One region of the Serinicoccus profundi genome, then DNA from elsewhere that is predicted to be linked to it. Evidence: predicted binding sites of a transcription regulator. Region 1 holds the regulator's gene; the other holds the start of a gene.
The links. The regulator HrcA, encoded in region 1, represses chaperone genes, less so after heat shock. The targets are predictions, from matches to a motif close to TTNGCACTCGNNNNNNNCGAGTGCNAA.
Positions count from the first base shown of each region.

Region 1 (4,649 bases):
CGATGGCGGCGGCCTTGTCGTAGCCGATGTGCGGGTTGAGCGCGGTGACCTGCATGAGGTTGCTCGCGAGGTTGGCCTCGATCCGCTCGGTATGCGGCTCGATCCCCTGGGCGCAGCCGGTGTCGAAGGCCAGGCAGGCATCGGAGATCAGCCGGATGCTCTCCAGCACCGCGTGCACCATGACCGGCTTGAAGACGTTGAGCTGGAAGTTGCCCTGGCTGCCGGCGAAGGCGACGGTCGCGTCGTTGCCGAAGACCCGGGTCGCGACCATGGTCATCGCCTCGGACTGGGTGGGGTTGACCTTGCCCGGCATGATCGAGCTGCCCGGCTCGTTCTCGGGGATGAGCAGCTCGCCGATCCCGTTGCGCGGGCCGGAGGCGAGCCAGCGGACGTCGTTGGCCATCTTCATCAGCGCACCGGCGAGCGTGCGCAGGGCCGCCGAGGTCTGCACGAGCGCGTCGTGCGCCGACAGCGACGCGAACTTGTTGTCCGCGCTGCGCAGCTCCAGCCCGGCCTCCTCGCCCATCTTGCGGGCGGCGAGCGCACCGAAGTCGGGGTGGGCGTTGAGGCCGGTGCCCACGGCGGTGCCGCCGATCGCCAGCTCGCGCAGGCCCTCGCCCGCGTGCCGCACCTCGCCCAGCGCGTAGTCGAGCTGGGCGACCCAGCCGCCGATCTCCTGGCCGAGGGTGATGGGGGTGGCGTCCTGCAGGTGGGTGCGGCCGACCTTGACGACGTCGGCATACTCCTGCGCCTTCGCGGCGAGCGTGTCGCGCAGCTGCCCGACCGAGCCCTCGAGCCGGTCGCGCAGCTCGAGCAGGACCGCGATGTGCATCGCGGTGGGGAAGGTGTCGTTGCTGCTCTGACCCCGGTTGACGTGGTCGTTGGGGTGGACCGGGGTCTTGCTGCCCAGCTCGCCCCCGGCCAGCTCGATCGCCCGGTTGGAGATGACCTCGTTGCTGTTCATGTTGCTCTGCGTGCCCGAGCCCGTCTGGAAGACGACGAGCGGGAAGTGGTCGTCGAGGTCCCCGGCGATCACCTCGTCGGCGGCCCGCACGATGAGGTCGGCGACCTCCTGCGGCAGCTCCCCGAGCTCGGCGTTGGCCTGCGCGGCGCCCTTCTTGAGGATGCCGAGGGCGGTGATGATCGGGCGGCCCCAGACGAAGGTGTCCTGGCCGATGGGGAAGTTGTGGATGCTGCGCTGGGTCTGCGCCCCCCAGTAGCGGTCGGAGGCGACCTCCACCTGGCCCATGCTGTCGGTCTCGATGCGCGCCGTCGTCATGGCGCACATGGTATGCCGCGCCCCCGGCTCGCGTAGACTGGCACTCCGCGTCCGTGAGTGCCAGCGTCGAGGAAGGAGGGTGCCGCCGTGAGCGAGGACCGCCGCCTGGAGATCCTGCGCGCCATCGTGCAGGACTACGTCCGGACCTCCGAGCCCGTCGGCTCCAAGGCGCTCCTCGAGCGCCACCAGCTCGGTGTCTCCGCGGCCACCGTGCGCAACGACATGGCTGCCCTGGAGGACGAGGGCCTCATCACCGCGCCGCACACCAGCGCCGGCCGCATCCCCACCGACGCGGGCTACCGCCTCTTCGTGGACCGGCTCCAGCAGATCAAGCCGATGAGCCGGGCCGAGCGCACCGCCATCGCCCGCTTCCTCGACGGCGCCCTCGACCTCGACGACGTCGTCTCGCGCACCACCCGGCTGCTCTCCAGTCTGACCCACCAGGTCGCGGTGATGCAGTACCCCAGCCTCTCCCGCTCCACGCTGCGCCACGTCGAGCTCGTCCCGGTCGGAGGCACCCGCCTCATGATCGTGCTCATCACGAGCACCGGTCGCGTCGAGCAGCGGGTCGTGGACGTGCGGCGCGACCTCACTCTCGAGCCGGACGCCGTCGCCACCCTGCGCACGCTCGTCAACGAGCTGGCCGTCGGCGAGCTGCTCGCCCGCATCCCGGCCCGGCTCGCCGCGGTGCAGGAGCGGGTGGCCCCGGGCGACCGTCCGCTGGCGCAGACCGTGGTCGACACCCTCGCCGAGGCGGCGCAGGAGCGCACCGAGGAGCGCATCGCCATGGCCGGGACCGCCAACCTGGCCCGGGTCGGCGGCGACTTCCCCACATCGCTGTCGCAGGTGCTCGAGGCGCTGGAGGAGCACGTCGTCCTGCTCCGCCTCATGGGCAGCATGGCCTCCCTCGACGACGGCGAGACCGTCGCCGTCGCGATCGGCGCGGAGAACCCCTACGAGCCGCTGCGCACGACCTCCGTCGTCGCCACGACCTACGGCACCGCCGGCGGGCTGGGCGTCGTCGGACCGACCCGCATGGACTACCCCCAGGCGATGGCCACGGTCCGGGCCGTGGCGCACTACGTCGCCGACATCCTCGACGGGTGAGCCACCTCACGGCATACCTGCGCCCGTCCCACCGTTGCACCATCCGGACCCGAACGAGACCGCACACGACACGACCGCAAGGACGTCCCACGCTGTGAACGACTACTACGCCGATCTCGGTGTCGCCCGCGAGGCCACCCCCGAGGACATCAAGAAGGCCTATCGCAAGAAGGCCCGTCAGCTGCATCCCGACGTGAACCCCGGCGCCGAGGCCGAGTCGGAGTTCAAGCGCGTCAGCCAGGCGTATGACGTGCTGGGCGATGCCGGCAAGCGCGCCGCCTACGACCGTGGCCAGGACCCCTACGGCGGCGCGACCGGCGGCTTCGGCCAGGGCTTCACCTTCAGCGACATCATGGACGCCTTCTTCGGTGGCACCGCCGCCGGCGCCCGCGGACCGCGATCGCGCACCCAGCGCGGCCACGACGCGCTCATCCGCCTGGACATCGACCTCCCGGCCGCGACCTTCGGCGGAGAGCAGACCCTGCAGATCGACACCGCGGTGGTCTGCAGCACGTGCACCGGCGCCGGCTCCCAGCCCGGCACCGGCACCCGCACCTGCGAGGTATGCCAGGGGCGCGGCGAGGTGCAGCAGGTGCAGCGTTCCTTCCTCGGCCAGGTCATGACCTCTCGCCCGTGCCAGGCGTGCCGCGGCTTCGGCGACGTCATCGAGCACCCCTGCTTCGACTGCTCCGGCGAGGGACGGGTCCGCACCCGGCGCGATCTCACCCTCAAGGTGCCCGGCGGTGTCGACACCGGGACCCGGATCGCGCTCGCCGGGGAGGGCGAGGTGGGCCCGTTCGGCGGTGAGCCGGGCGACCTCTACGTCGAGATCCAGGTGGAGCCGCACGACGTCTTCACCCGCCGCGGCGACGACCTGCACTGCACCCTCGAGGTGCCGATGACGGCCGCTGCCTTGGGCGCGACCCTGCCCGTGGAGACGCTAGACGGCCCCGTCGAGGTCGACCTGCGCCCCGGCACCCAGCCCGGCCAGACCGTCTCCCTCGACGACAAGGGCGTCACCCACCTGCGTGGCGAGGGGCGCGGGGACCTGGTGGTCCACCTCGACGTCAAGGTGCCGACGCGGCTCAACGACGCGCAGCGCGACCTCCTCGCGCAGTTCGCCGAGAGCCGCGGGGAGTCCAGCCCGACCGGACGCATGGGCTCCTCGGGCGGCGTGGGCCGCAAGCACAGCCTCTGGGACGCGCTGCGTGGCAGGTAGGCCGTGAGCGATCCGCTGTTCCACCTCCCCACGGAGTCCCTGACGGGTGAGGAGATCGTGCTCGATGGCCCCGAGGGCCGGCACGCGGCGACGGTGCAGCGGATCACGGCGGGGGAGAGCGTCGTGGTCTCCGACGGTCTGGGCCGTGGCGCCCGGTGCGAGGTGACCGACGCCGGTGACGGGGCGCTGTGGCTGCGCGTGCTCGAACGGCTCGTCGACGACGAGCCCGCGCCCCGACTCGTGCTCGCGCAGGCGCTCGCCAAGGGTGAGCGTGACCTGCAGGCCGTCGAGACCGCGACCGAGCTCGACGTCGACGAGGTCGTCCCCTGGCAGGCCGACCGGAGCATCGTGCGGTGGCGGGGCGACCGTGGCGCCAAGGCGCTGCGCAAGTGGGACCAGACGATCCTCGCGGCCACCAAGCAGTCCCGCCGCCTGCGCCGCCCGGTGCTGGCGGAGCCGGTCGGGCGACGCGGGCTGCTCGCGCGGGCCGCGGCCGCCGACCTGACCCTCGTGCTGCACGAAGAGGCGACCGAGCCGCTGAGCGCGGTCGCCGTGCCGGAGACCGGCGAGATCCTGCTCGTCGTCGGCCCTGAGGGAGGCATCTCGCCGGAGGAGCTGGACGACCTGATCGGCGTCGGCGCGCGGCCGGTGCGTCTCGGACGCAGCGTCCTGCGGACCTCGACGGCCGGTCCGGCGGCGTTGGCGGTCCTGCGCGCCGCGTCCTCCCGGTCGTGGCGATGACGGCGCCGGCCGGCGACCGGACGGAACAGGCGCCGCCGATCTCGGTCTTCGCGCCAGGGATCCGCAGCGCCTCCGTCGGGGCGACGGTCCTCATCGCAATCTTCGCGCTGGAATACATCGCCGTCGGGGCCGCCATGCCCACCGTCGCCGCAGCCCTGGACGGCTACCACCTCTACAACATGGCCTTCGGCGCGACCGTCGCAGCCAGCGTGGTCGGCATGATCGTCAGCGGCTGGTGGTCGGATCGCTCGGGCCCACGTCCGGTGGTGCTGGCCGGTGCCGCCACGTTCGTCGCGGGTCTGC
Region 1 is NZ_CP042862.1:2,031,420-2,036,068, reverse strand. Features, by position in the region: gene fumC (class II fumarate hydratase) at 1-1,279, opposite strand, end outside; gene hrcA (heat-inducible transcriptional repressor HrcA) at 1,367-2,386, shown strand; gene dnaJ (molecular chaperone DnaJ) at 2,481-3,605, shown strand; gene FA582_RS09355 (16S rRNA (uracil(1498)-N(3))-methyltransferase) at 3,609-4,346, shown strand; gene FA582_RS09350 (MFS transporter) at 4,343-4,649, shown strand, end outside.

Region 2 (4,649 bases), 640 kb from region 1:
GGTCCCCAGCCCCTGCCATCACCCAGCTCCCCGGGCACACGCCGACGGGCGGCCCCTCCGTGTGGAGGGACCGCCCGTCGGTCGTGGGTCGCCCGCGAGGAACGCAGGCGCGTCAGGACTGATCGATGAGGATCAGAAGTCCATCCCGCCCATGCCACCGTCGGCGCCGGCCGGCATGGCCGGAGCCTTCTCCGGCTTGTCGGCGATGACGGCCTCGGTGGTGAGGAAGAGCGCGGCGATCGAGGCGGCGTTCTGCAGGGCAGAGCGCGTGACCTTCACCGGGTCGGCCACGCCGAAGCCCAGCATGTCGCCATACTCACCGGTCGCGGCGTTGAGGCCCTCGCCCGGGGTGAGGTTGCGCACCTTCTCCGCGACGACACCACCCTCGAGACCGGCGTTGATCGCGATCTGCTTGAGCGGCGCCTCGATGGCCACCTTGACGATGTTGGCGCCCGTGGCCTCGTCACCGCTCAGCGAGAGACCGTCGAAGGCCGTGGAGGCCTGGATGAGGGCGACGCCACCACCGGCGACGATGCCCTCCTCGACGGCAGCCTTCGCGTTGCGGACGGCGTCCTCGATGCGGTGCTTGCGCTCCTTGAGCTCGACCTCGGTCGCCGCGCCCGCCTTGATGACGGCGACGCCGCCGGCCAGCTTGGCCAGCCGCTCCTGCAGCTTCTCACGGTCGTAGTCGGAGTCGGAGTTGTCGATCTCGGTGCGGATCTGGGAGACCCGGCCGGCGATCTGGTCGGCGTCGCCGCCGCCCTCGACGATGGTGGTCTCGTCCTTGGTCACCACGACCTTGCGGGCGGTGCCCAGCAGGTCGAGCTCGGCGGTCTCCAGCTTGAGACCGACCTCCTCGGAGATGACCTGACCACCGGTGAGGATGGCGATGTCGGCCAGCATGGCCTTGCGACGGTCACCGAAGCCCGGGGCCTTGACGGCCACGGACTTGAAGTTGCCGCGGATCTTGTTGACGACCAGGGTCGCCAGACCCTCGCCCTCGACGTCCTCGGCGATGATCATCAGCGGCTTGCCGGACTGCATGACCTTCTCCAGCAGCGGCAGCAGGTCCTTGACCGAGGAGATCTTGGAGTTGACGACGAGCACGTAGGCGTCCTCCAGGACGGCCTCCATGCGCTCGGTGTCGGTGACGAAGTAAGGGCTGATGTAGCCCTTGTCGAAGCGCATACCCTCGGTGAGCTCGAGCTCCAGACCGAAGGTGTTGGACTCCTCGACGGTGATGACACCCTCGTTGCCGACCTTGTCCATGGCCTCGGCGATCATGCCGCCGATCTCGGTGTCAGCCGCGGAGATGCTCGCGGACTGCGCGATCTGCTCCTTGGTCTCCACCGGCTTCGCCATGTCGAGCAGGGTGTCGTTGACCGCCGTGACGGCGACCTCGATGCCTCGCTTGAGGGCCATCGGGTTGGCGCCGGCGGCCACGTTGCGCAGGCCTTCCTTCACCATGGCCTGGGCCAGGACGGTGGCCGTCGTCGTGCCGTCACCGGCGACGTCGTCGGTCTTCTTGGCGACCTCCTTGACCAGCTCGGCGCCGATCTTCTCGTAGGGGTCCTCGAGCTCGATCTCCTTGGCGATGCTCACACCATCGTTGGTGATGGTGGGGGCGCCCCACTTCTTCTCGAGCACGACGTTGCGGCCCTTGGGGCCGAGGGTCACCTTCACGGCGTCGGCGAGGGTGTTCATACCCTTTTCGAGCCCGCGGCGAGCCTCCTCGTCGAAAGCAATGGTCTTGGCCATCTGAAGTGCTTCCTCCACATGTGGATGGACGGATGACCGGGTGCCGCCCGCGACGGACGAGCCAAGAGACGCGGGGATCTGGTCTCCCCGGCCCCCGACCCTCGACAGGCCGGTCGGATTATCACTCTCGTGGTGAGAGTGCTAAGTCCATGATGGGCACTCCCGGCCCCGAGTGCAAATGACGGGGCCGGTATGCCGCCCGCCGGTCAGTGGCGCAGCTCGAGGGTGCGCACGGCCGCGAGCCGCAGCGTGTCGTCGGTGAGCCCGAGACCCCGCCCCGCGTTGGCCAGCGAGTCGACGCCGGCGATGCCGGTGCCGAGCACCTCGCTGAAGCGCTCGGCCATGGCGGCGAGCTGCTCGGCCTGGGTCTCGACGAAGGAGCGGTCGACGACCCGACCGTGACCGGGGACCCACGTGTCGGCGAGCCCGGAGGCGGGCTTGTCCAGCAGGGCGGTGAGCGTCGGCGCCCACTCCAGCGGGTAGGCGTCCTCCATCGCCGGGTCGGCCCCCTCCTCCACGAGGTCGCCGGCGAAGACGACCCCGGCGTCCGGGACGGCGACGGCGAGGTCGTGGTCGGTATGCCCCCGGCCGGCGAAGAGCAGCTCCACCTGCCGGTCGCCCAGGTCGAGCACGGTGTCGTCCTCGACGAGGTAGAACGGCAGGACGATCTCGGTGTCCTCGACCTCGACGGCCATCGCGTCGCGGTCGGTGGCCCTCAGGTGCTCGACGACCTGCCGTCGCTGGTGCTCCCCCGTCCGCCGGAGGTCGTCCGCGGCACCGGCGTGGGCGTAGATCTGGGAGTCCCGGAAGGCGACGTTGCCGAAGCAGTGGTCGTAGTGCGCGTGGGTGTTGACGACGACGAGCTCGGTGTCGGTGATCTCGCGCACCGACGCGAAGAGGTCCTGGCCCAGCGCGCGGTAGCTGCGGGTGTCGACGACGAGGGAGCGTTCCTGTCCCACCACGAGTCCGCAGTTGAGCTTGAGCTCCTCGTGCCGACGGACGTGGACCCCGGGAGCCACCTCTCGCCAGATCGCCTCACTCATGCCGCACAAGTCTAGAGGCTCCAGCGCCCCGCCCCCGCCGCCCGCGTCCGGGGCACTGCGGCGGGTCCGGTCACTGACCGGCCAGTTGCCGCAGCGTCACGTTCGAGATGCGAGGACGGCGCGGTCCAGGCAGGGTGGTGAGCGATCGCTTTGCCTGCTGTACCTGAAGGGTTCAACGATGTTCCCGACCCGCATCCTCTATGCCACCGACGGGTCACCGACCGCCGATCTGGCACGGTCACGGGTGGTCGACCTCGTCCGGCGAACCGATGCCGCGGTGCACGTCGTGCACGTGGCGCTGGTGTCTCCCTGGACCAACCCCCACCCGCTCGGTCCCGGGCAGCGAGAACGCCTCCAGCTCGAGGCCAGAGCGGTGCTCGAGGCCGGTGTCGCCGCCCTGGAGGCCGAGGGGGTGGACGTCACCGGCGCCCATCTGCGCTCCGGGCGGGCCACCGACGAGATCCTCCGACTGCGCGACGAGATCGACGCCGACCTCATCGTCATCGGGAGCCGGGGGCAGAACGCCTTCGTCCGGGTCCTGCTCGGCAACGACGCCGAGGGCGTCGTGCGGCACGCCCCGTGTGCCGTGCTCGTCGTCCGCAGCGAGGAGATCCGATGACCACCGACGTGCTGCTCCCCCTCTCCGGCGCCGCCGGCGGCGGGATGCCGGACTTCACCGTCCGCGCCCTCGACCTCTCGGTGATCATCGGCTACCTCGTCCTCAGCCGCATCATCCCGCTCGTCGCCGGCGCCCGTATGCAGAAGAAGGCACGGGCCCAGGCCGAGGCGAGCGGCAAGGAGAGCAACGCCTCGGAGGACTACTTCCTCGGCGGCCGCAACTTCATCTGGCCCTTCGTCGGCCTCTCCCTCGTCGCCACCAACATGTCCGGCGCGACCTTCGTCGGGCTGGCCGGCGGCGCATACGAGCAGGGCATCTCGATCTTCGCCTACGAGTGGATGTCGGCGATCATCCTCGTCGTCTTCATCTTCTTCATCCTGCCGTTCTACCTGCGCTCCCAGGTCTTCACGCTGCCGGAGTACCTCGAGCAGCGCTACGACCGGCGCTCCCGGATGGCCTTCGCTGGGTTCAACCTCTTCGCCAACATGTTCATCGACATGGCCGCCGCACTCTTCGCCGGCGCGGTGGTGGTCAAGGTGCTCTACCCCGACATCCCCATGATCGTCTCGGTGGCGGTGCTGGCGATCCTCGCGGCGATCTACACCGTCATCGGCGGGCTCGGCGCGGTGATGATCAGCGACTCGATCCAGGCCACCGTGACGCTCATCGGTGGCGTCATCGTCCTCATCGCGACGTTCAACGCCATCGAGTCCTGGGACTCCATGGCTCAGGCCGCCGGCGACGAGAAGATGAGCCTCATCCTGCCCGCCGACAACGCCGACCTGCCGTGGCCGGGCCTGCTCACCGGCGTCCTCGTCGTGGGGCTGTACTACTGGACGACCAACCAGCTCGTCGTGCAGCGCACGCTGGGCGCCAAGTCGCTCGACCACGGACGGTGGGGATCGCTGCTCGCCGGCTTCATCAAGCTGGCCTTCCTCTTCCTGTTCATCTTCCCCGGAGTCATGGCGATCTCGCTCTACCCCGACCTGGAGAACCCGGACACCGTCTTCCCGACGCTCGTGTTCGACCTGCTCCCGGTGGGCCTGCGCGGGCTCATCCTCGCGGCGGTGATCGCGGCCATCACCTCGACCGTGGACTCGATCCTCAACTCGGCCTCGACGATCGTCACCATGGACTTCGTCAAGACCCTGCGACCCGACACCTCGCAGCGGGCGCTGGTCTTCACCGGTCGGGTGGCGACCGTGGTGGCGCTGGTCGTGGCCATCGTC
Region 2 is NZ_CP042862.1:2,675,594-2,680,242, forward strand. Features, by position in the region: gene groL (chaperonin GroEL) at 133-1,758, opposite strand; gene FA582_RS12380 (MBL fold metallo-hydrolase) at 1,965-2,801, opposite strand; gene FA582_RS12385 (universal stress protein) at 2,980-3,420, shown strand; gene FA582_RS12390 (sodium:solute symporter family transporter) at 3,417-4,649, shown strand, end outside.
Region 2: a site for HrcA is predicted at 1,877-1,903, ahead of groL (chaperonin GroEL). Genes of this name have one in related genera too.